Regions from separate parts of the Pseudoalteromonas sp. SR43-3 genome, predicted to be linked through region 1. Evidence: predicted binding sites of a transcription regulator. Region 1 holds the regulator's gene; each other region holds the start of a gene.
The links. The regulator sigma-54, encoded in region 1, starts transcription at its own class of promoters, with help from an activator protein. The targets are predictions, from matches to a motif close to GTTGGCACGNNNNTNGNNT.

Region 1 (8,295 bases):
TAAGCGTTTGTCACATTATGTAACGCAAATGCCTGGTGGTTTTGGCGCTGTGAGAGAACTCACCGATTTGCTCATGCTTGAAAATGGTAAAGCGTTGACTACACAAGGCACTAGTTCATGAATGCAGCGCGCATAATATTAAGCGTTTTATTCATTAGCTGTATGGTTTGGCTTTGGTACCCTTATTTTACACAACCAAATATTTTGCCTCAGACTGAGCCTGAAGTTATTGCCAAGCCTGATTACATAGCTATTGAGCTCAAACAGACAGCCTATGATGAGCAAGGTAAAATTAGCCACAAAGTCACTGCGGCTAAAATGGAACTATATCAGCAATTAGGTTTCACGTTTTTTGAAAAACCCATTTTTACTTTATATAACGAAAAGCAAACGTGGCAAATAAATGCAGACGAAGCAACATTATACGAAGACAAACAATTAATTTTAGAAGGTAATGTGGTTGCCAAAAACTTAACCGATAACGCCATGATAGACAAAATCAATGCTGATAATATTCAGGTTGATATAAAGTTATTAACAATGCGTTCGGAGCAACCCGTCATTATCACTGGACCCAATTTAAAAATCACCGGTAAAGGCCTAGAAGCCGACTTGAAAACCGAAGTGATAAAACTAATTAACCATACGCGAACCATATATTATGACCAATAAAATATTAAAATCACTTATAATTCCTACACTTATACTAGCGTTTAATAGTAGTGCTGCAGAGCAAAACACGCAACCTGCTGCCAATCAAATTTCAATAAGTGCCGACAAGCAAGAAGGTCAATTGAAAGCTAATGTGGGTATTTTTGAGAAAAACGTTGAGATTATTCACGGTAATCGCCGCATTACAGCCGATCGCCTCGAAGTACACAAACGTGATGAACTTGGTGATAATAAACAATTATTAATTGCCACAGGTAGCCCTGCGCACTTTGAAGAAAAGCAATCAGACGGCACGACTATGAGCGCCAGTGCTGACGAAGTACGTTATGATGTATCTAAGCGTTTTTTAACGCTTGTTGGTAATGCACAAGTATCGCAAGCCGGACAAAAAATAAATGCTAAAAGCATTACCTACGACATAGAGCAGCAGCTCATCAGTGCCGAAAAAGATGAAAACTCAACTGACCGTGTTCACACAATTTTAGTACCGATCGAAACTAAAAAAAGTAAAAAAGGCGATAAAGGTCAACCATGAGCACATTAAAAGCAGAACTATTGGCAAAAAGCTATAAAGGTCGTGAAGTTGTAAAAAACGTCGGCCTTGAAGTACAAGCTGGCAGTATAGTTGGCTTACTTGGCCCTAACGGTGCTGGTAAAACAACGACTTTTTATATGATTGTAGGGCTTGTTCCTAGCGACAAAGGGAAAATATCTATTGATGATAACGATATTACTCTTTTACCTATGCATAGTCGTGCTAGATTAGGCATAGGCTACTTACCACAAGAGTCATCGATTTTTAGAAAGCTGACTGTTTATCAAAACTTAATGGCCATTTTAGAAACGCGCAAAGAACTAAATAAACAAGCCAGAGAAGACACGCTCAATAACTTATTAGATGAATTTAGCATACAACACATTCGTGATAGCCAAGGTATGGCATTATCGGGGGGAGAACGTCGTCGTGTAGAAATAGCACGAGCGCTGGCAGCAGATCCTAAATTTATATTACTGGATGAACCGTTTGCCGGTGTTGACCCTATTTCGGTATTAGATATAAAGAAAATAATAGAACATCTTAAAAATCGTGGGATTGGTGTATTAATTACCGACCATAACGTAAGAGAGACCCTTGATGTTTGTGAAAAAGCCTACATTGTTTCTCATGGGGAGCTGATTGCATCAGGTACTCCAGAACACGTATTAAATGATAAAACAGTACGCGATGTTTACTTAGGCGAGCAATTTAGGCTGTAACATTTACGCCATGTCTTTAAGCATCTGCTAGTATTAATTATAACAACATAAAAGGATTGTTAGAGATACATGAGGCAATCACTACAGCTGCGCATGGGCCAGCAACTTACAATGACTCCACAGTTGCAACAAGCTATTCGTTTGTTGCAACTCAGTACATTGGATCTCCAGCAAGAAATACAAGAAGCTCTCGACAGTAATCCACTATTAGAGGTTGAAGAGGCAGACTATTCCGAAGACGCTGCTGGTAAAAACGAGCAAAAAGCTGATACCGATGACATAACTGTTAGCGCATCTGCTGATGATGCTCCGAGCGAATACGAACAAGATACTGGTGAAGCACTTGCAAAAGACACGCTAAGTGACGACATGGCTATGGATGTCAGTTGGGATGAGTACATGAGTGCCGCTCCTGCAGCCTCATCAGGTCCAATGCCTGAAGACGAATCAATATACCAAGGCGCCTCTACTGAAACGCTCCATGAGTATTTAATGTGGCAATTACAACTAACGCCATTTAGCCCTACAGACGAAGCTATTGCTATTGCTATTGTAGAAGCTGTCGATGATTCAGGTATTTTAACACTAAGCTGCGAAGAGATTTTAGAAAGCTTTAATCAAGAAAACGAAGATGATAACGAAGTCGAACTTGATGAAATTGAAGCGGTATTAAAACGCATCCAACTGTTTGATCCTGTTGGTATTGCTGCACGTAGTTTACAAGAGTGTTTGTGTATTCAGCTTAATCAATTTGATAAAGAAACACCTTATATTAATGAAACGAAAATGATTTTAACCGAGCATATTGATCTATTAGCAGCTCGCGACTATCGTACATTAATGAAAAAAACTAAGCTCAAAGAAGAAGAGCTTAAAGAAGTAATGACACTAATACATACTCTCAACCCAAAACCTGCAGATACTATTGTAAGGGAAGAATCTGAGTATGTTATTCCTGATGTGTCAGTTAAAAAAATTAAAGGCCGCTGGGTTGTCGAATTAAACCCAGATAGCATGCCTAAAATTCGTGTTAATAGCCAATACGCAGCAATGTCTCGCACTGTAAAATCAAGTGGCGACAGCCAGTTTATTCGCTCACATTTACAAGAAGCTAAATGGTTTATTAAAAGCTTAGAAAGTAGAAACGACACGCTATTAAAAGTTACTAATTGTATTGTTAAGCAACAACAAGGCTTTTTTGAACATGGCCCTGAAGCCATGAAACCAATGGTTTTAAATGATGTTGCTGAAATGGTAGAAATGCACGAATCGACAATTTCTCGCGTAACTACTCAAAAGTACATGCATACACCCCGTGGTATATTTGAGCTTAAATATTTTTTCTCAAGCCATGTAAGTACTGAAAACGGTGGTGAATGTTCATCTACAGCAATACGTGCGCTTATCCGAAAATTAATCGCAGCAGAAAACTCAGCAAAACCATTGAGTGATAGCAAAATAGCGGATATATTGGCTGAGCAAGGAATTAAAGTAGCGAGACGTACAATCGCAAAATACCGCGAATCTCTTGCTATTCCACCGTCAAATCAGCGTAAAAGTCTGATTTAAGACGCTAAACTAAGAGGGTAATGCTTATGCAACTAAACTTAACTGGTCGTCACGTAGAATTAACCGATTCACTAAGAGACTATATTAATACTAAATTTGCGAAGCTTGAAAGACACTCTGATCATATTAATAATGTTCATGTCATTCTCGATGTAGAAAAATTAAATCAAAAAGCAGAAGCCACAATACACGTAAGCGGTGCTGAGCTATTTGCCTCTACAGAACATCAAGATATGTATGCCGCTATTGACTCATTGATCGACAAGCTCGATCGCCAAGTAATCAAACACAAAGAGAAGCTTGCTCGACACTAATATGATGAAATTAAGTTCACTTATATGCCAGGACTGCAGCAAAGCTGCGGTCCTTTTTAATAGCAAAAAAAGAATTTTAGAGTTCATTAGCGAACTTGCTCACGACAAACTTCCGTATTTACCGCAACAAGATATTCTTAATGCTTTAATGAGCAGAGAGAAATTAGGTAGTACAGGTATAGGACGTGGCATTGCTATTCCTCATGGAAGAATGAGCGGTGCAGAAGAGCCTTTGGCTTTAGTGCTCGTTAGCGAAACTCCAATAAACTTTGATGCAATCGATAATCGCCCTGTTGATATTTTTGTCGCACTCATCGTACCAGATGGCGATAACCAGCAGCACTTAAAGACTCTAGCAACCATTGCTGATAAACTAAACAACAAAGATTTTTGTAAACAGTTACGCAGTGCAAAATCTGATACTGAGCTTTACCAAGTTATTGTCGATCAATCATAGTTTTATAAAGGGTGTTAAATGGAGTTAATTATCATAAGCGGCCGTTCTGGTTCTGGAAAGTCGGTTGCTTTGCGCGTTGTAGAAGATTTAGGTTATTATTGCGTTGATAATATTCCAGTAAACCTACTACCTTCATTAGTTCGCAGTGTGTCTGATAGCTACGATAAAATTGCTGTTAGCATAGACGTGCGCAACATCCCTAAAGAACAAGATGAATTTAACGATATTCTTGAATACTTACCAGGCTTTGCAAACCCTACGTTATTTTATTTAGATAGCGACGATCAGACATTGATCAAACGCTTTTCTGAAACACGCAGATTACACCCACTATCAATAGACTCGTTGCCGCTTGATTTAGCCATCAAAAATGAAAAAGAATTACTTGATGTATTAACCACTCGCGCCGACTTTATGATAGATACGACTGATTTAAGTGTTCATCAACTCGCTGAATCTATTCGTGAAAAGATTTTAGGTAAAAAAGATAAGCAACTGATTGTCACATTTGAATCGTTTGGTTTTAAACACGGTATACCAAAAGAAGCAGACTACGTATTTGATGCACGCTTTTTACCAAATCCACACTGGGAACCAGAGTTAAAGCCTTTAAATGGATTAGATCAACCGGTTAAAGACTATTTAGCTAATCACAGCATAGTGCAAAAATTCACATGGCAAATTCAAACATTTGTACAAACGTGGTTACCGCATTTAGAACGAAATAACCGCAGTTATTTAACCATTGCTATTGGGTGTACAGGCGGGCAACATCGCTCTGTGTATTTAGCGCAAACTATCGGTGAAAGTTTTGCAATGACACATCCCAATGTAAAAATTCGCCATCGCGAACAAGAAAAATAATATAGCTGAATAATCACCTGTTCAGCTTAGGTAGAGTAAGTTATGCATTGTGAAGATACCTTTTTAATAAAAAACAAATTAGGCTTACACGCCAGAGCAGCTACTGTGCTTGCGCAATTAGCAGTACAATTTGATGCTACAATCACATTATTCCAAGATGACAAAGAAGCAGCAGGCGATAGCGTACTTGCATTAATGTTACTTGAAAGTAGCCAAGGAAAAGAAGTTAAAGTTGTTTGTAAAGGCCCTGATTCTGAGCAAGCTTTACACGCTGTTGGAGAATTAATAGCACAACGCTTTAATGAACAAGAATAATCTGTTTTATAAAAACAATATTCGCATTACTAGTGCTTCAATTAAAACAGATATATAAAATAAATAGGTTAGTAACGCCAGTTAACTCACCTCCCCCCATAAAGTAATATAACAATTTATAAAGGACGCCAATGCCAGAAGCTTTTGAACAAGATTATCCACTACAGCAACTAAAGCAGGTGACGAAGTCACTCAATAGTGGTCAATTTGTTCAAGTTAGGCGCATGCTCGCAAAAACGGCTCCTTGTGATACCGCATTATTATTAGAATCATCACCGCATAAAATTCGCCGACTGCTTTGGCAATTGGTCGATCCTGATGTGCAGGGTGATGTTCTTGAAGAATTATCTGAAGATGTTCGTTTAGGCATTATTGCCCAAATGGAACCTAAGCACATTGCCGCCGCAACTGAAGACATGGGCCACGATGACTTAGGTGAAGTATTACGTAGCCTGCCAGATACCGTCTATAAAGACGTTGTTAGCGCGATGGACATTCAAGACCGTGAACGTGCCACGCAAGCACTGTCATATCAAGAGCGTTCAGCAGGTGCGCTAATGAACACCGATACGGTGACCATTCGCCCTGATGTAACACTCGATGTTGTACTTCGTTATATTAGACTGCGTGGTGAGTTACCAGAGGGTACAGATGATTTATATGTTGTTGATAAACATAACTGCTTTATAGGCGCTTTATCGCTGAGTACATTATTAACTAATCCGCCAGAAAAAATTGTCCGCGATTTAATGGATGAAGATTGTGAGTCTATCCCAATCTCAATGGATGAAAGTGAAGTAGCGCAATTATTTGAGCGTCATAATTGGATATCGGCCCCAGTGGTGGACGATAACGACCAACTCCTCGGTCGTGTAACTATCGATGACATCGTTGATGTAATCCGAGAAGATGCCGAGCATAGCTTATTAAGCCTAGCCGGTCTTGATGATGAAGAGGATACATTCGCGCCAGTACTAAAAAGCTCTAAAAAACGCTCAGTTTGGCTAGGAGTTAACTTACTAACCGCACTTGCAGCTGCTTTTGTAGCTAGCTTTTTTGAAGGCACTTTAGATGTGCTCCCTATTTTGGCTGTGCTTAACGGTATTGTCCCTTCTATGGGTGGTGTTGCTGGTAGCCAATCATTAACGCTTGTTATCCGTGGTATTGCAGTAGGTCATATAAACCAAACAAACCAACGTTTCTTGATGATGAAAGAACTGGCCATTGGCGCGCTAAACGGTATTTTGTGGTCACTATTAATTGCGGGTGTTATTGCGCTATGGCAGTGGGACTTTATGCTTGGTGGCGTACTCGCCTTCGCTATGTTTATGAACTTAGTGGTGGCAGGTGTTGCTGGTGCAAGTATTCCAATAATTCTTAAAAGAATGAATATAGACCCTGCTCTTGCAGGGAGTGTGGTGCTAACCACAGTGACTGATATTGTTGGTATATTCGCCTTTTTAGGTACTGCTACATGGTTGCTGATATAAATTAAACGCTTTAAATGTAAAAAACTACAGCAAAAATAGTTAGGGTAAATCAGTAGCTATGGCAACGGATACCAAACATAAAAATGACATACCTAAAAAAACGCTAAAACAAAAAAGCGTATCCATATTAAAAAGTCTACTGGTATATAGCTCTATATTTTTCGTCATTTATACCGCCGTCAATTGGTGGCGGCAACCTGTCATGCCAGCAAATCCTCAATTACAATTAATCGACTATGAAGGGCAAAACATTGATTTAGCAGCAATGAGCCAAGATAAACCCACGCTTGTGTATTTTTGGGGAACTTGGTGTCCTATTTGTAGTATTACCTCCCCTGCCATAAACGAACTCGCAAACGAGAATAAATACCCCGTCGTGAGCATCGCAATAAAATCAGGCTCTGATCAAGAGCTGCATGATTATTTAAATGAGCAAGGCTACAGCTTCAGTACTGTTAACGATCAACACGGGGAGATATTTTCCGATTGGCAGGGACAAGTCACGCCATCTTATATAATCTTAAAAGATAATAAAATGACGCAAGGACTCACGGGCATTCAGCCGTTATGGTCACTTAAATTGCGTTTGTGGTTATCATCAATGCTTTAAAAAAAGCTAAACTTAGCACAGGATATCTAAAGAGAGGGGCTCTAAAACCTCACTCTTTATCACCTACAATAATATAGATAATAAAGAGCAAGGCTTACTTTATTTGCGTATGAAAAAGCGCGTACCGCAATTAGCCTTATCTATTAGCAAATAAAATTACTAACGTGTACTTTGACGATTACCGCCTACTTTTGGCTTAGTGTTTGCCTTTTTAAATTGGCTAAAACCAGTATGTCGCGTTAGTGCCGGACGCCCACTTTTTTTACCACCTTTACCTGCTTTTTCATCGCGCCCTTCTTCTGGCACTAAACAGTTAGGCCCTTTACCAATTAAATTAGCTTTACCCATTTTACGTAGAGCTTCACGTATCATTGGCCAACCAGCTGCATCGTGGTAGCGTAAAATAGCTTTATGTAATCTACGTTGGCGTGCGCCTTTAGGTACAGGAACAACTTCTGAGTTGTTTTTTATATTACGTAAAGAGTTCATCTCTGTATGGTAAATAGTTGTCGCATTAGCCATAGGTGATGGGTAAAAATTTTGTACCTGATCAAGCTTAAAGTCGTTTGATTTAAGCCATAAAGCCATGTTTACCATGTCTTCATCTTTTGTACCTGGGTGAGCAGATATAAAGTAAGGAATTAAATACTGCTTTTTACCGGCTTCTTTAGAGTACTTATCAAACAGTTCTTTAAATTGATCGTACGCTCCCATACCTGGTTTCATCATTTTTGATAATGGACCATC
Region 2 (8,295 bases), on a different contig from region 1:
CTAGAAATCAAGCCATTATCGGGTTTAATTACCGTCGAAATGGATGCATATTTGGTTAATGGTACAAACATTCAACATGTATATAGCTCACATAAACGCCTTAGCCTAAAAGAGCAAAGGGCAGCCCGATAAAGCTACTTTAAATAACATATATTCCTGCATTTACCTGCCTTCAGTAATAACCTCCAAATGACTTTGAGGAGGTTTAAGCCCCTAAGCATACCAAGTTAATATACTTGGTTTACTCGATTACCTTAAATCACTCACACTCTTTCACATAAAGTAAAAGCGCGCTGTACATTACACTGAGTGCCTTTGTTACATCGCTGTCGATAACCGCTTCTGCTGGGTGATGGCTTATACCGCCAGGGCTGCGTATAAACAACATGCCAACGGGGCAAATTGGAGCGATTGCCATTGCATCGTGCCCTGCGCCTGAGGCAAGTGAAGGCGATGCTTGGTTATTGAGTTTACATGCGCTTGAAAACAAATGCTGAATAGTGGTGTCGCACGCTACGGCATCGGCGGCATGCGTCCATTGCCAATCAAGCGTTAAATTGCGTTTGCTTGCTATAGATTGAGCGCTGTTTTGTATGACGCTTAGTAAGTTAGCGAGATCGGTGTCGCTTTGTGCGCGTGCGTCTAGGCTTATGGTTGTTTTGCCTGCAATCACGTTTGTAGCCCCAGGGCGAGACTGTATTTGCCCTACGGTGGCAACTTCGCCATTTTTAGCATTACTTGCTAGTTTTTCAATTTCGGTTACTAATTCAGCGCAGCCTGCTAGTGAATCCTGCCTCAAGTTCATTGGGGTTGTACCCGCATGACCGCTTTGGCCTGTTAGGGTAAGCATGGCGCGCTTTGCTCCTGCGATTGCAGTTACAACGCCTAACGCCTGATTAACCGATTCGAGTACAGGACCTTGTTCAATATGAGTTTCCCAGTAACCTAGTAATTCGTTTTTGTTTAGTGCGGCCTTTGCATAGTCGTTGGGGTTTAAACCAAAGTCGAGCATGGCTTGGCGCATAGTTATGCCGTTTGTGTCTTCAATGTTTAGCCACTGTGGGTCAAATTCGTTAGCGAGGGCTTTTGAGCCAATTAAAGTTGTGGCAAAGCGGGTGCCTTCTTCATCGCAAAAGCCCACTACATCTAAATGAAAGGGCAGGTCGAGCTTTAACTTATGTGCAAGCGCTGCAATTTCTATCCCCAGTAGTACACCTAAAATACCATCAAACGCACCTGCGTTTGGTACGGTGTCGAGGTGCGATCCTATAATTAAACGTTTAGCATGTGGGTTTGATGATTTTAGTCGCCCCCAAAGGTTGCCCACTTCGTCTTGCCACGATTGCATGCCTGCCTCAACCATCCACGATGCAGTAACGGCGTTACACTCTTTGTGCTCTTTTGATAAGTACACGCGGTGAATACCGCCTTGCATTTGCGATAGTGCGCTGAGGGTTTTACAGCGAGATAAAGCGCGTGTTGCGTATTCATCAGCAAGTTCTTTGTCTAATAAAGGGCTGTGTTGTGGGCTTACAATCGTCATGCTAAATCCTTTTTTTATTTATAGTGAGCAAGGGCGGCAATGGCGGCTTCGCCTTTAGGGCCTTTGTAACCGTTGGCATGTAAGCAGGCATCTAAGCTTGCCAATGTTTGTAATACGGCATCTTTACGGGCGTTGTAACCCATGGTGCCAATACGCCAAATTTTGCCATGCAGCGGGCCAAACGAGGTGCCAATTTCTATTCCGAAATCGGTTAGCATTTGTCCGCGTACGTGATCGGCATTAATGCCCTCGGGTATATACACACCCAGTACGTTGTTCATTTTATGTGTTAAATCACCAAATACATTTAAGCCGAGCGCTTGAATGCCTGTTAGCATGGCATCGCCATGTAATTTGTGGCGCGCTACGCAGTTATCCACGCCTTCTTCAATAACAATGCGGGCGCATTCTGAGGCGCAATACAGCATGCTGGTGGCTTCGGTATGATGATTAAGGCGCTCTTCCCCCCAGTAATTCATGATCATGCCTAAATCAAAGTAGTTTGAGCGTACAAATGGCTCTGTGCCGTCGGTATGGTCGGCCGTGCGAATACCTGCCTCTACCTTTTTGCGTTTTTGGATCCAATCGGCGCATTTATCGCTAAGCGTTAATGGCGCAGACCCAGAAGGACCGCCTAAACATTTTTGCAGGCCAACCGAAAGTGCATCGAGTTTCCATTCATCGGCAGGAAGTTCGTTACCCACAATAGAGGCGGTGGCATCACAATAAAATAGTACATCGTGCTTTTGGCAAATATCGCCTATATGCTCAAGAGGTTGGTTCATGGTGGTGGATGTATCGCCTTGTACCATAGCAAGTACATGGGGTTTTACATCAACAATGGCTTTTTCGATTTGTTCTGGCGTAAACACTTCGCCCCACGGCACTTCTATTGTGTGCACCTTTGCGCCAACGCGTTCTGCTATTTCAGCAAGTAGGTGGCCAAAGCGCCCCATAATTGGTACTAGTACTTTATCGCCCGGGCGTAAAATTGAGCATAATACGGCTTCAATACCCGCGCGCGATGTGCCATCTATTAGCATGGTCCATTCGTTTTTGGTTTTAAAAATTTCGCGGTAACGTGCCATGGTTTCGTTCATAAAACCGGTCATTACTGGGTCGTATTGGCCTATAAGCTGTGCCGACATAGCACGTAAAACACGAGGGTCGGCATTAATTGGGCCTGGTCCCATTAATAAACGCTGTGGTGGGTTTAAGGTTTGAACTTGCGTGTTATTAAACATATTTTAGGCTCCCAGAGTCTGAATAAGCATGCGTATGCCGGTTATCATTAAGACAACGGCAAAGGCGCGTTTTAGTTGTTTTTGATCCAGCTTGCTACCAATTTTTACGCCAATAGGCGCAAATAAAATAGTCAACGGAATAATAAGAAAAAAGGCAGGGAGGTTAACCAACCCCCACGTACCTAGGGGAGCATCGGTTGGCGTTGTGCCAATACTTAATAAGGTAATAACGCCAGGTAGTGCAATCAATAAACCAAAAACGGCCGCAGTACCTACTGCAACATGGGCGCGTACATTAAATGCGTTTAGCATAGGTACGCCAATAGTGCCGCCACCTATGCCAATCATTACCGACAAACCACCTACAAGACTTGCCATAACGCCTTGACCAAATTTTCCTGGCAGTTGTTTTACAAGCGCGGGTGCGCCGGCTCTAAATAGCATGTTTAAACTGACTAAAATAGCAATACAGGCAAACATAAGTACCAGTGCATTACCGCGTATTGAGTGCGCTAAGTAGCTGCCTACAACGGCCATAACTAAAATAAATGGTGCCCAGTATTTTATTAGCGCAAGGTCAATATTCCCTTTGCTATGATGCGAGCGAATAGATGAAAGCGAAGTAGGTACTATGGTTGCAAGTGATGTAGCGGTGGCTATCATCATTGCCGACTCTGGGCTTACGCCAAAACCTTGCAGTAAAAAATACAGCACAGGGACGATAACAATACCGCCGCCTACACCAAAAAGTCCTGCTAAAATACCGGCAAAAATACCGGTTGCTATTAAGGCTACTATAATTGGCCATTGATTTATTATTTCTGACATTGTGTTCCTGCTGTAGTTACTGTTGCACGTCCATCTGAACGAGGATCTGTTGCAGCTTCAAGGCTTATAGGTGTATCTAAAATAGCCCCAGCGTGCCCCATCATTTCGTTATTATTATCAACGCTTACCCAATCGTGGTCACGTTGATTTAATTCATGTTCTATATGAAAAACTAACTCTTTTTCAATTTTTAAATTTGTACTCGTATCGCCCCATGTTCGTCCAAGTAACCAACGAGGGTCGCTAATTGCTTGTTTTATAGATTTATTTCGCCACGCGTAGCCTGCAAAAACAGCGGCTTGAGTTTGTGGCTGCCCTTCACCGCCCATTGTTCCGTAAGCAAGTCGACGACCATCGCTAAACTTTGCCAGTGCTGGGTTAAGTGTATGAGCGGGCTTTTTATTTGGTGCAAGGGCGTTGGTATCTTGATTGTTTAAACTAAAGCTTAAACCACGGTTATTCCACACAAAGCCGCCTTCACTCATTAATATTCCGCTGCCAAATTCCCAGTAAATGCTTTGAATAAAGCTGACTAATTGCCCGTTTTTATCTCTGGCTGCCATCCACACAGTATCGCCAGGCTCTGCGTTAAATGGCCATTTTTTGGCTTTGGCCATATCAATATTGTTAGCAAGTTCGCTTAAGCGATTATCGGTTAGTGCGTTTTTATAATCGTCTCCTAATGCTTCAGGGTCAGCCCAAAGGGTAGGGCGATGGGTAAAGCTTTGTTTAGTTGCCTCAACAATTAAATGTGTCCAGTCGGCATCGGTTTTAGCTAAATGCTTTAACTTATTTACGGCACCAATTATTTGTAGTGAATGCACGCCCTGTGTTGGCGCGGGTAAGTTGTAGCAATCAATACCACTGAGGTTTGCATTTAGCGCAGTAACTACCTCGGCTTTAGTATTTGCAATGTCACCTGCGGTAATTGAGCTGCCTGCTTTTGCTAAGTCGGCGGCAAATGAGTTGGCAAGTGCGCCTTCATAAAATGCGTTTAAGCCATGTTTTGCTAGGTATTCAAACGTTGCTGCAAGTTTAGGGTTTTTAAAATGTTGACCTGCTTGCAAGGGCTTGCCATTGGGTATGTAGAGGCTTTTAAACGCCTCATTGGTATTGTTAGCAGTGGCTAGTTTTTCGCAGCCTGCTTGCAAGCTTTTTGTAACTGTAAAGCCCTCGCGCGCAAGCTCAATAGCGGGTGCTAAAATTTTTGACAGTGGTAGTGCTGCGTGCTCATCTAGTTCAAGCGCCTTTTGCCAACCGCGAATTGTACCCGCTTGAGTCAGTGCGCTTAACCCGCCGCGCTCTGGTATTTGCGCGAGCGAGTTATAGGGCGTTGTATTAGTTGCTGCACGGCCGCAGGCGTCAATAGCGGTAGGCGTTTTTTGGTTTGGGTTATCGATAAGCCAAAAGCTGTCGCCACCAATTGAGTTCATATGTGGATATACAACGCTAATAGCAGCGGCAGCCGCTACCATAGCCTCGGTAGCTGTACCGCCTTGTTTTAGTATATTTATACCCGCCTCAGTGGCCGAAAAATGAGACGCGGTAAATGCAATGTTGTGTGTAGTCATGCCGGTGTGTCCTGTTTAAAGTGTGCAGCTAGGTGCTTAACGCAAGCTAGTAGGCTTTTATCGTTACCGTGGCTCATCATTAATGAAAAACCATACGGATGATCATTTGCTAAATCAGCCAGCGGTAAATGCACTTGCGCTGAGCCACTAAGTCCTGCAATTGCCGAAAGCGTAATAATTTGCATGCGTAAGGCGCTTGTGTCGGCGCCTAATTTAGGTGCGGTTGTAGGTGTGGTTGGCAAAAATAAACAGCTGTTTGTATTTAGGTTTTTAGCTATTAGTGTTTGCCATTGGGTTTGTACTTTTAGTGCTTCTTGTTCTTCTTGATCAGTTAGGGCAAGCGACATATTAAAACGTGCCGCAATTGCTGGAGCAAACTGGGGAAGTTGCCCCGGCAATTGAAGCCAGTCTTTATGCGTTTTTGCGATTGCTCGCCCTTGCAGTACTCTAAAACTATCAGCAAGTTCATTTAATAAGCTGCTGTTAGGTAGTTCAAATTCTTTATGGTGCTTAAAATTAGGCTTGGTTTTTTCAAGCAATTGTTTAAGTGGGGCTTGTAAAACAGGGTCAACGAGTTCAAATAACGGCTCGCAAATAACTAAGGTATCAACGTTATTAATAGCTTGATTTGGTAGCAGTACATTACCTACATCGCTTAATAGCTCGGCGCTTTGGGTAAGCCAACCTATGGTATCAAAAGGCGGAGCCAACGGTATTAGGCCGTCTTTTTCAATCACGTTATGGCTTGGCCTTATGCCATATAAACCACAATAGCTGGCGGGTATTCTAATTGAGCCGCCGGTGTCGGTGCCTAAGCCAATATCAGCTAAGTTAGCAGCAACTGCAGCAGCAGACCCCATACTCGAACCACCGCAAGCATGCCCTTTTAATTTAGGATTTTGCGCAGCGCCATAATGTATATTATTACCCTCTAAGCTATAAGCCAGCTCGTCAGTATGGGTAAAGCCTATAAAGTTACAACCAGCGGTCATGAGCTTATTAACCGAGCTTGCCGTATTTTGAGCCGGTTTAGCTGTTTTAAACCAGTGTGGGTTGCCTGCGCTGTTACGCTCGCCCTTTACTGCAAATACATCTTTTACAGCTAAGCGATTGTTTGCAAGCACTCCAGAGTGGTTTGTTTGCCACAGGGTAGGACCGTGATTGCAAAATATACCTTTGTTGTTTTTTTTATCACTCATTTGCAGCTCATTATTATAAAACTGACCAAGTACTTACTTATTAAGTTAAGAGTGATTAAAAAGCGGGCTGGTTATTATTATTATGAATACCAATTTTATTAAAAACATGATCATTTTATCGGATTAAATAGCGCACTCACTGCGTCATTTTCTTCGCGTTATAATAGATCACTAATTTAATGCAATTGCTAAGGCTCCGCTTTTTAATCGGTAGTTTTGATTTTATAGTGCTTAGACTAAGCAAGAGGAATGCCATAAATTAAAATCCTGTCCAACTGGTCAGGTTTTGTTGGGTTGTATGAGATTTGTAAATGTGGTCTGTAGAAATAGTGAGATTAAAATGAGCTAAAACAGACCAACTTGGTGCGCAGATGCACCAAGTTGGTCTCTATTTATATGGTTTTGAGTGCTAAATAAGGGGCGTTTTACTGATGATTAAACCGTTAATATCGGCGTAAACCCAATTGTTAGGTTCAATAGTAGTGCTAAGCATGGTAACAGCTTGGTTTTTATCACCAAAGCCGCGCTTTAAGGTACTACGCGGTGTAGAGCCTAGCGCCATTACAGGTAAGTTCATCGTGGCAAGTATTTCTATATCTCGGCAACAGCCATTTATTATTACGCCTTCCCAGCCATTATTTAGGGCACGCTCAGCCATAATATCGCCTATAAACGCAAAGCGTTTGCTCGCAAACCCGTTTATAACCAATACTTTACCTTCACCATTTTCATGCAATATATCGGCGGCAAAAGAGTTGTCTTCTGGGCAGGTAACGGTAACTACTTTGCCATAAAACGTGGTTTTTTTACCAAAGTGATAAAGGCCGCTGTCTGCTACTTGCACGTTATCGCGATGATCGTCAAATAAATCGGGTGTAGTAAAGGATGTCATGGGTTAAGTCTCACTTTGCTCAGGTATTTTAAGACCAATACCTTTTAAAATTATGTGGGCAATTGATTGCGTAATTTGTGCCACATCGGTTTCGTCGTACTCTAATTTGTTCATTACGAGTAAAACCTCAGCCTGAAAGTCGGCGTAATATTGCGTGGTAGACCAAATAGTAAAGAGCAAATGGTAGGGATCAACCTTATCCATTTTATCAGCGTCCATCCATGCTTGAAGTACATCAACCTTTTGTTTAACCCAAGGGCGGGTATTGGTTCTAAAGTAGTTTTGTAAATAGGGTGCACCGCGCAGTATTTCACTGGCAAATAAGCGAGATTGCATTGGCTGATTTACGGCCAGTATTACTTTGCTTTTAATATAGTTATAAAGCACGGTAGCTGGATCGTCGTTAATTGTGACGTTATCGAGCCCTAAGTTCCAATTAGCTATTATGCGGTCAATCACAGACTCGTACAGACCATCCTTACTTTTAAAGTAATACAAAATATTAGCTTTTGGCACCTGCGCTTCTTTAGCAACCATGCTCATACTTGCTCCGTCGTAACCTAATTGCGAAAACAATTGCTCGGCGGCATCTAAAATTAGTTTTTGGTTTTTCTCGCGTGTGACTTCTTTTTTATTTGGCTTTATTTGTGTGGTCATTATAAAGTTTGCGTGTTTAACGTATTGATTGATTGTAGCTTTACTGACCAAAAGGTCAATTACTAAAAAGGGTGAATGCTAAAAACAAATGAGAGGTTTAAGCTATTAACTTTAGGGTCTGTTGATCTTTGCGGATTAAAATTTGTTCAAACTAGGGGCTATTTAATCGCGGCGCGAGATTTGTAACCTAGTGGGCTAAGTAAAAACCGAGCAACAAAGAGTAAGTAGCCCCTAGGAAGAACCCTTTGGGCTGAGGGATCCCCACTTTATCCAGCGGCCTCTTTTTCGTAATTCAAAATAAAGTTTTTTAAACTTTTTTCTATATAGCTTTGTGTAATACGTCTCTTACATAGCTTTATGA
Region 3 (8,295 bases), on a different contig from region 1:
GTGCGATGTTAAAATATTAACGCCACTTTCGGTTAATGCTTCGTGAGCAAAAGTAGACACTTCAAGATCTTCTTTGATCATGATGCGCTCCGCCATTTCAATTTGCGTAACACTTGAACCTAAACGTGCAAAGCTTTGTGCTAATTCGCTACCAATTGGACCACCACCAAGTACTACAAGTTTTTTAGGTGCCTCATCTAGCTCTGCAAATTTATTCCACAACGTATCGCTTGTTACATAGCCAGTTTCTTCAATACCAGGTAGTGGCGGTACAAATGGGCGCGCGCCAGTGGCAATCACAATAGTACGAGCGGTAAGTGTTTGCGTGCCGCCATCGTTAAGTTTAATTTCTACAGTCCACGGGTCTATTAATTTACCGTAGCCTTTTACAACATCTACGCCTAGGTTGGTGTAACGCTCAACACTGTCGTGTGGTGCTACATCTGCAATTACTTTGTGTACACGTGCCATTACTTTTTTGAACGAAAACTGCGGTGTCGCATTTTCTAGGCCGTAGTTTTCACCATGGCGAATTTGTTCTGCAATTTTAGCGCTTTTAATGACTGCTTTACTTGGAACACAACCATAGTTTAAACAGTCACCGCCCATTTCGCCCGCTTCAATAAGGGTTACTTTTGCTTTAACAGCAGCGGCTATATAACTTGTTACCAAACCACCTGCGCCTGCGCCAACAACAATCATGTTACGGTCGAATTTTTTAGGCTTAGTGTAGTTTTTGTATACGCGACGCTTTTTAAACACGTTTAAGATTCCTTTTGCAATGAATGGGAATATACCCAATAAAGCGAATGATAAGATTAAGTTGAATGATAAAATTCCAGATAAGCTTTCTATTTGCGCCAGTTGTGTACCTGCGTTAACAAATACAAATGTACCGGCGAGCATACCTGCTTGGCTTACCCAGTAGTAAGTCCAAGACTTTATTGAAGTAACACCCATTAGTAAGTTGATTAAAAAGAACGGAAACACCGGCACTAATCTAAGCGTAAATAAGTAAAATCCACCTTCTCTTTCAACGCCTGCATCAATGGCGGCTAATCGCTCAGGAAAACGTTGTTTAATAGTGTCACGTAGTAAGTAACGCGATACTAAAAAGGCAAGTGTTGCGCCAATAGTTGAGGCAAAAGATGCAACCAATAAGCCTTCAACTAAGCCAAACAATGCACCTGCGGCAAGTGTTAAAATAGCGGCGCCTGGTAAAGAGAGAGCAGTTACTACTACGTATAGTAAAAAGAACCCACCAATAACGAGTAACGGTGACTGCTCTTTGTATTGGTTAAACTGATCCATCGATCCTTTTAAGCCATCAAGCGTAAGTAGTTGGTGTAAGTCAAAATGAAAGAACAGGCCGACGGCGGCCGCTGCAATCAATAATAGAAATATTTTTTTAATCATGTTCTCTCTCTTAAAAACTATGCGTAAGGGTTAACTTGGCGTTAATTGGCAACTCAGGAAAAGCTAAAGTTGCACCAAAGTAACCGCCTTCAAATACTGGGCGCCAGTTTTTTTGATTCGTCACGTTGTTCACATCTAATCGTAACTTGGTATTAGGCGTAAAAGCATAGCTAGTATTTACGTTTAGGGTGTACTGATCACGAATTTTTACTGTCGCCAAAAAGTCTAATGGGTAACTCTTTGTATATAGACCTGAAAAACCCGTTTGCCATTTCGAATTAATTGAATAATTTCCGTTAAAGCTGAAAGATTGCTCAGGGATGCCCTGAACTTGGCGGTTTGAAGGTGCAAACGCGGTAAAGCTAGGTGCGCCAACACTGGTACCTGCAATAATATCTGGACGTGAGTTGTCAAATGCATCTGCTACTTGCGCTGAATCTTGGCTACTTGCAGAATTATCGTAGCGAGCATCAATATAGCTGTAGCCGGCACTTAACCAATAAGGGTAAGCATCATAGAATACTTGGCTTTCAAAGCCGGTAGTACGAATGCCGGTATTACTACCATCGCGATTACGTAAACTACGACGTTGGCTAAACACTGCACCATCGGCGTACCAATCACTGTCGGTTGGTGCGTATTTTAAACCGAATTCAACTAAGGTATTTTCGGTTGAAAAGTTTTGCGCGCTAATCGTGTTGTCGCCACCAAGAGACGTGCCGCCAGCCATGCTATTTGATGTGGCTTCGTTGTAACTTGCTGCACCATAAGTGGTGTAATCACCATTTAATCGGTAATTAAAGCTTACTTGCCCCGAATGTAGCTTATCGTTAATGCTATCGCTCGCTGCAATTTCACCCTCTGGTGCTATTGGGTCGTGCGCGTCTACGTCATAAAAATCAATGCGGTAGCCAACACTTGTATGAAACTTATCTGTCCAATCTGAATCTTGCTGAATAGCAAAACCCGTTTGCCATGAGCGCGAATCGGTAGTGTCTGATAAGTTAAAGTCGCCGCTGCCATCGTTATTAATATCGTACTGACCACCAGGGGATACAAATACACCTGGACTAATTTCAATTAAACGCGCTTGTTGTGCATCAGTTAAAGGAATGCGGCGATTTGAAATTGGGCCAGTTAAATCAATAGGTAGGTCGGCTTCTGTTGTAAATTGGCTGTAGCCTAGCACGCGGTTGTAACGCACATCAAAAGCAAAAATTGTTTGCTGTTCGTTGCTCCATTGGTAAGTCAGTTCGGTACGGTTCTGCGCGGTATCGGCACCATCTATAATTTCAACAAAGCTATTTTGTGCAATTTCTTCGCGTTGTAAGTGCTGAAAATACGTAATGTTTTTTATTGATGCGTTGTTTGAAAGTTCACGCTTATAAATACTGTGTAGTAAATAAGTAGTGGCTTCGTTTTGATTGTCAGGGTCGGTAAGTACTGTACTACGGTCTATTTTTACTTGCCCAGTAGGTGAAACAATAGAACCTGCCGCTGGAACTGTACTGCCATTTACTTGCACGCCTTGGCCGGTAATATAAAGACCATTATCTATTAGCGCTTGAGTAGGGCGGTTAATACCTGCGTTATCGGTAAATTCAACTTGGTATAACTCAAAGTTAATATCCCAGCTGCTCTTGTCATCAGGTAACACCCTAAGTGCTGCAAATAGGCTGTCGCTTTTCGTGCCCGAAAAGTCGTAGTAACTGCCGTTATCAATGTGTTCAGCGCTTACTCTAAAACCTACTTTGTCTTTTACTATAGGTGCACTGTAATCAACTAAAACACTGTACTGATCCCATCGTCCTGCAGATACCGTTGCTTTGCCTTTACTGTCGTCAGTTGATGCTTTTTTAGAATGTAAGTTTACAAAACCACCGTTGCGTTGGCTTGAACCAAATAATACCGGTGGCGCGCCTTTTACTACATCTATTTGTTCTATAGAGTTGAACGATAACGGCACACCAAAGCCATTATTACCTGCTTGGCGGCGTGTACCATCTTGGAAAAGCTCACCTAGTTGCCCACGAATAGTAGGTAAACTTGGTGCCCCAAAACCACTGGCTGAATAGGTATTAGGGCTGACTGCAAGTACGTCTTGTAAAGTTGTAATATTGAGTTGTTCTATTAACTCGCTTGAAATTGGTGTTACTGAACGGGCTATATCTCGTAGAGCTAAGTTGTCGCCAAAGGGGCCGTCTACAGTGGCATTTTTAACTGAAAGACCTTGAGATTTAATAACCTGGCCTGCCACCTCAATACGCTCAATTGCGCCTTCTTTTGCTGATTTTGATTCTTTGGCTGCAAAAGCATTAAGTGGTGTATTTAATATGGTGGCTAGGGAAAGTGCTAAATATGCGTGTTTCAAACGTTTTCTCTTTACGGTTAAAATGTTGTTGGCGATAAAGACCGAAAGGATTAAAAATAACTTTCAGTAAAATTTTGATTCTTTTTGTTTTTTAGAACATAACAAAACAGATGCATTATAAAGATGGTAATTAAGTAGTATTGTTTTATTAGTTGATAAAATATTAATACAGCGATTGTACTAGAGTGAATGTAAATATATGCTTTTAATAGAATTTTTAATTATAGACTACTTTTAACCTGCTAACATTTTAAAAGAGTTAACTTTTATGCAGCATTTTTTAAATTACTTAAATAAGCTTCACTTTTAGTACTGCATGGCTTAACTAATGAATTTAATTAAAAATTTTTGAAATAAAAAATAACTTATACGGTCTAGGTTACTTCTACGTTTATTAATATTCATTTAAGGAAATTTTATGACAGGTTCAATGAATTCTGATGTGCAAAACCGTTTGCAGTGGTCACTTTTATCTTTGCGTTTAGGCGTGTTTATTGTAATGGTTATGTGGACATTCGATAAGTTTGTTAATCCTGGGCATAGCGCACGTATTTTTGAACATTTTTACGGTATTAGTGGCTCTACAGATATAGTGGCTTACATTATTGGTGCGGTGCAGTTAGTGCTTGTTTTAGCATTTTTAGCGGGTATTAAAAAACGCATTACTTATGGTGTGATTTTTGTGATGCATGGTTTGTCTACGCTTTCATCTTATAACCAATACATTGATGGCTTCAACAACTTATTATTCTTCACTGCATGGCCAATGTGGGCTGCGTGTTTTGCACTTTACTTATTACGCGACCAAGACGTGAAATTTACTGTAAAGTAATAAAGTACATGCAAAAAAATTGGTTATAAGCCATAAGGCTTATAACCAATAAGTACACAGGGAGTGTGTGGAAGTCGGTTTGCGTGTTTACAACTAATGCATAGCGTCGTTGTATTGCTCAGCAAGGCTCTCTTTTTGCCCTTCGGTAAGTGCTTTACCCGCTAATTGAAACACTTCGTGTTCTTCTTCACTTAAATGATGATGTACCAAATGGTGTAGCTTTTTAGCTGCAACTAACCATGCAGACGAGCTCATTTCGGTATCTTCAAGTTGTTCAATTAATTCATCAATTTCGTGATGTTCAGCTACGCTGTGGCGCGCTTTTTCATGAGTTAAGTCATCAAACATAAGTGGGTTATAAAAGTAACGTTCTTCAAATTTTGCGTGATTTTCTAATTCTGTTTTTAGCTCATCCATTAGCGTGTGGCGCTGCTCTGTGTCGCCGTGTGTTTGAATAAGCGCATCTACCAATTCTCGTTGTTTGTCATGGTCATGACGTAGTGCTTCAAAAATATTCATAACTAGTCCTTTTACAATTTATTTGCTTATATCATTAACTAGCAAACTAAATGCCAAATATTAAGTTATTGTATTTTAATAAATTTAATTTAATCTTTTATTCTTTGGCTGCGATCACTGTAAATTTTACAGTGATATGAATGCAATAATTTCAGGCTTTCGCGCAGTTCAATTATAAAAGTGAGTATAAATCCCTACAGAACCTTACAAATATTTACTGGTTGTTTATTTTATTGCAGTGATAAAGTGCCAGTGTTATTTGGGTACAACCTATATATTACTCTCACACATAAATGCAGGTAGCACGTTAACTTAATAGGATAGTTTAAGGATGAACATAAAAAGCCCCGTCGCCGCATTATTGCTGTGCGCTTTACTGAGTGCATGTAGTACAGCCCCGCGTTCTGACCCTAACTTATGCATTGAAGAGGCTGAAATGGTTGATCGAAATGGCGCTCAAACAAGCTCACAGTTTTACAATCAATGCATTAGCGCACAAATTAAAAAGGATGAAAAAAATAACACTTTTTTTGATGCCATCGGTACGTTCTTTTTTGAATTTTTTGTAATGGTGGTAGAAAAGTAAATAGGCTAACTTGCAACTGTAATTTAAAGTAAATAAGTTGCGTAAAAATATGATTAGTTATGAAGCAATTATTGATAGCAATTCCACTTTTTTTATTACTAAGCGCTTGTGCGGCGAAGCCTTACGCAGGCTCGGCAAAATGTATGGAACAAGCAGATATTGCATACGAAACCGATACACGTAAAAATGAGACACTAGATAATGAATGCAAAGCTGCAAAAGTAAATACGCCTAATAAAGAGCTTGAGAATCATGGCTTGGTTGATAGAAGCCTTTTACAGCTAATCGTTAGCTTTTTAAATGGCGTATTTTAATAGTAAAAATATAATTAAATAAGGTATGTATGAGGGAAGAACTAAGAGCAAAAATAATTACCGTGTGCGATAAAAAAATAGCAGTTAAAGGCGAAAATGTAGGGCTTTCTTTTTATGCATTTTTTGCTAATAAAAACGACGACCCAGAGCTACTTATGGAAGCTGCTACTTGGTGGATACACACCCATAAATTAGATCATTTTGTAAAAGCACATAAAATTAAACAGATGGTTTTAGATGGACTTTAGTCAATTAACTGAGCAAGTACTTTTAGCTGTATTTAATCAACAACGACTTGGTTTCTTCCGTTTTCTTTTGCTTTATAAAGTAATTTATCTGCATGCTTAATAAGAACATCTAGTGTGTTTTTTAAAGGGCTACTTACAGAGGCTCCCACACTAAAAGTGATTTTTGTATCACTAGGAAGGTCTTTTATATTACTACAATGCTCGGTAAACCTAGTGGCGAGCTGGTCAAAGATATCTCGAATAGCTAGTTCGTCAACCGAATTTAGTGCAAACAACCATTCTTCGCCGCCGTAGCGGCCAAACTGATGATCACCACTTAGTGTTTCTTTTGCAGCCTTTACAAAGGAAATAAGAACTAAATCTCCAACATCGTGACCAAATTGGTCGTTAACTTTTTTAAAGTAGTCTAAGTCAACAATTGCTATCGTCATTTTACCTTCATCAAGCTTTGCTTCTGCGGCGCGCATTATTCCTCTGCGATTAGGGCTATTTGTTAGATAATCTGTTAATGAAATATCGTGATATTTTTGACGTTGTCGAGCTTGCCGATAAAATAAAAATAATGAAGCAATCACTAAAATAAACGCTATAGCAGCGCTAAGTCGCCAAATTATTTTTTGTTGGTACTCTTCTTTAGCTTGTAGTTCACTAATGTCTTTTGCATACTCTAGTTGCTGTATTTTTTCTTCTTTTTCTTTTACTTCAAACTGTACCTGTAGTGTTTTTATATTACTTTCACTGGTAGCTTCGTAGTGTTTTTTTGTATAAAGGAGCTTTTGTTCAATTGCTTCAAAAGCCTCGACAGTGTAGTTGAGGCGTCGCTTTAGCTCATAGCGTTTACTTAAAAAATCGGCTTTATAAATACTGCGGCTGAATTTATCTAAGTTTAAAAATACCTCATCGTTTGCTTCATTTGCTTGATCAAGTAAATCTAGTTTTATATATATGTCAGCTAACAAAATGAGCGATGCGAGTTGCATGTCGTGTACACCTGCAGAACGAGCAAGCTCAATGTTCTCTTTAGTTAAAGTTAAAGCTTTATCGTAGTTTGCTTGTAAGTACTCAATGCTAGCAATTGAGTATTGGGCAAAGGTTAAGCCTTTTTGCATATTAGCTTTTTTAAAATAGAGCAATGCCTTGTCTAGGTATATTAAGGCATCTTTAGGTTTTTTTATCTCGAGCAATATATTGCCTAAACTCCAATATGCTTTTGCAGTAAAAAGCCCATCTTGTGTTTGCTCATATGCTGCAACCGCTTTTTTTGCATAATATATGGCTTTGTCTTTTTCGTTTAGATAATTATATGCATCGGCTATTTTTCTAAAAAAGTATCCCTGAGATGCTGAGTCGTCATCTTTTAATGCTAATTCTAGCCCTTCTAGTGCAACATTTAGGGTCTTTTTCAATGCATCAGTATCGGTGTAATAGTAAGCAAGTGCTCGTAAAATAATAATTTTTTCTTTAGATGAATGCTGTTGCAAGCTCTCTTCTAATTTTGTGGCTAGCGTGTGTGCTGGAGCTGGGTTTGCATCCCTCGCTAGAGACTTGAGTTGTGATTCGAGAAATAATAAATACACACTTTTTTGGTTTGGTAACTCTTTGTTCTTTAAGTAATAGGATAAGTGAGTATTTAACGCTGAGTATTTTTCTTGTCTAAAAAGTAACTCCGCATACAAAGCGGCCGCTTCTAGATGAAGCTTTTCCCAATTTTGATCTTTGCTTATTTTAAACGCTTGAGTGAGTTTGTCTCCATTTTGAAGATAGTCTAATTCATTTAGTTTTATGTTATTGATGAGAGTTTGAGTCGTGTCAAAGTCTAGCGCATGTGAAGTTGCATTTAATGAATCGCCGTTAGCAGAGGCAAGTTTACTAAAAAGTAAAAATAAAAGGAGAACAATATACTTTGCCCATAAAGTATTACCTAAAATCTTTATTTGTGTATTGTTAACCATGTTAATCCTTTGCTGATTTATTTTTATTATTGAAATACTTTTTCGCATTGCTTAATA

Region 2: a site for sigma-54 is predicted at 6,624-6,642, ahead of H5088_RS16575 (amidase family protein). Genes of this name have one in related genera too.
Region 3: a site for sigma-54 is predicted at 5,178-5,196, ahead of H5088_RS12825 (hemerythrin domain-containing protein). Genes of this name have one in related genera too.

The regions. Positions count from the first base shown of each region.
Region 1 covers NZ_JACJEC010000003.1:247,116-255,410, reverse strand. Annotated here, with positions in the region: gene kdsC (3-deoxy-manno-octulosonate-8-phosphatase KdsC) at 1-121, shown strand, start outside; gene lptC (LPS export ABC transporter periplasmic protein LptC) at 118-672, shown strand; gene lptA (lipopolysaccharide transport periplasmic protein LptA) at 662-1,207, shown strand; gene lptB (LPS export ABC transporter ATP-binding protein) at 1,204-1,929, shown strand; gene H5088_RS05620 (RNA polymerase factor sigma-54) at 1,999-3,498, shown strand; gene hpf (ribosome hibernation promoting factor) at 3,525-3,812, shown strand; gene ptsN (PTS IIA-like nitrogen regulatory protein PtsN) at 3,817-4,269, shown strand; gene rapZ (RNase adapter RapZ) at 4,288-5,133, shown strand; gene H5088_RS05600 (HPr family phosphocarrier protein) at 5,176-5,448, shown strand; gene mgtE (magnesium transporter) at 5,580-6,938, shown strand; gene H5088_RS05590 (protein disulfide oxidoreductase) at 7,141-7,548, shown strand; gene H5088_RS05585 (YgiQ family radical SAM protein) at 7,708-8,295, opposite strand, start outside.
Region 2 covers NZ_JACJEC010000019.1:12-8,306, reverse strand. Annotated here, with positions in the region: gene H5088_RS16600 (hypothetical protein) at 1-132, shown strand, start outside; gene H5088_RS16595 (allantoate amidohydrolase) at 260-1,543, opposite strand; gene H5088_RS16590 (alanine--glyoxylate aminotransferase family protein) at 1,558-2,787, opposite strand; gene H5088_RS16585 (sulfite exporter TauE/SafE family protein) at 2,791-3,615, opposite strand; gene H5088_RS16580 (gamma-glutamyltransferase family protein) at 3,603-5,186, opposite strand; gene H5088_RS16575 (amidase family protein) at 5,183-6,385, opposite strand; gene H5088_RS16570 (putative 4-hydroxy-4-methyl-2-oxoglutarate aldolase) at 6,795-7,277, opposite strand; gene H5088_RS16565 (TetR/AcrR family transcriptional regulator) at 7,281-7,934, opposite strand.
Region 3 covers NZ_JACJEC010000010.1:72,118-80,412, reverse strand. Annotated here, with positions in the region: gene H5088_RS12840 (FAD-dependent oxidoreductase) at 1-1,416, opposite strand, end outside; gene H5088_RS12835 (TonB-dependent siderophore receptor) at 1,427-3,787, opposite strand; gene H5088_RS12830 (hypothetical protein) at 4,206-4,619, shown strand; gene H5088_RS12825 (hemerythrin domain-containing protein) at 4,713-5,138, opposite strand; gene H5088_RS12820 (hypothetical protein) at 5,470-5,724, shown strand; gene H5088_RS12815 (hypothetical protein) at 5,784-6,038, shown strand; gene H5088_RS12810 (DUF6500 family protein) at 6,068-6,286, shown strand; gene H5088_RS12805 (GGDEF domain-containing protein) at 6,319-8,238, opposite strand.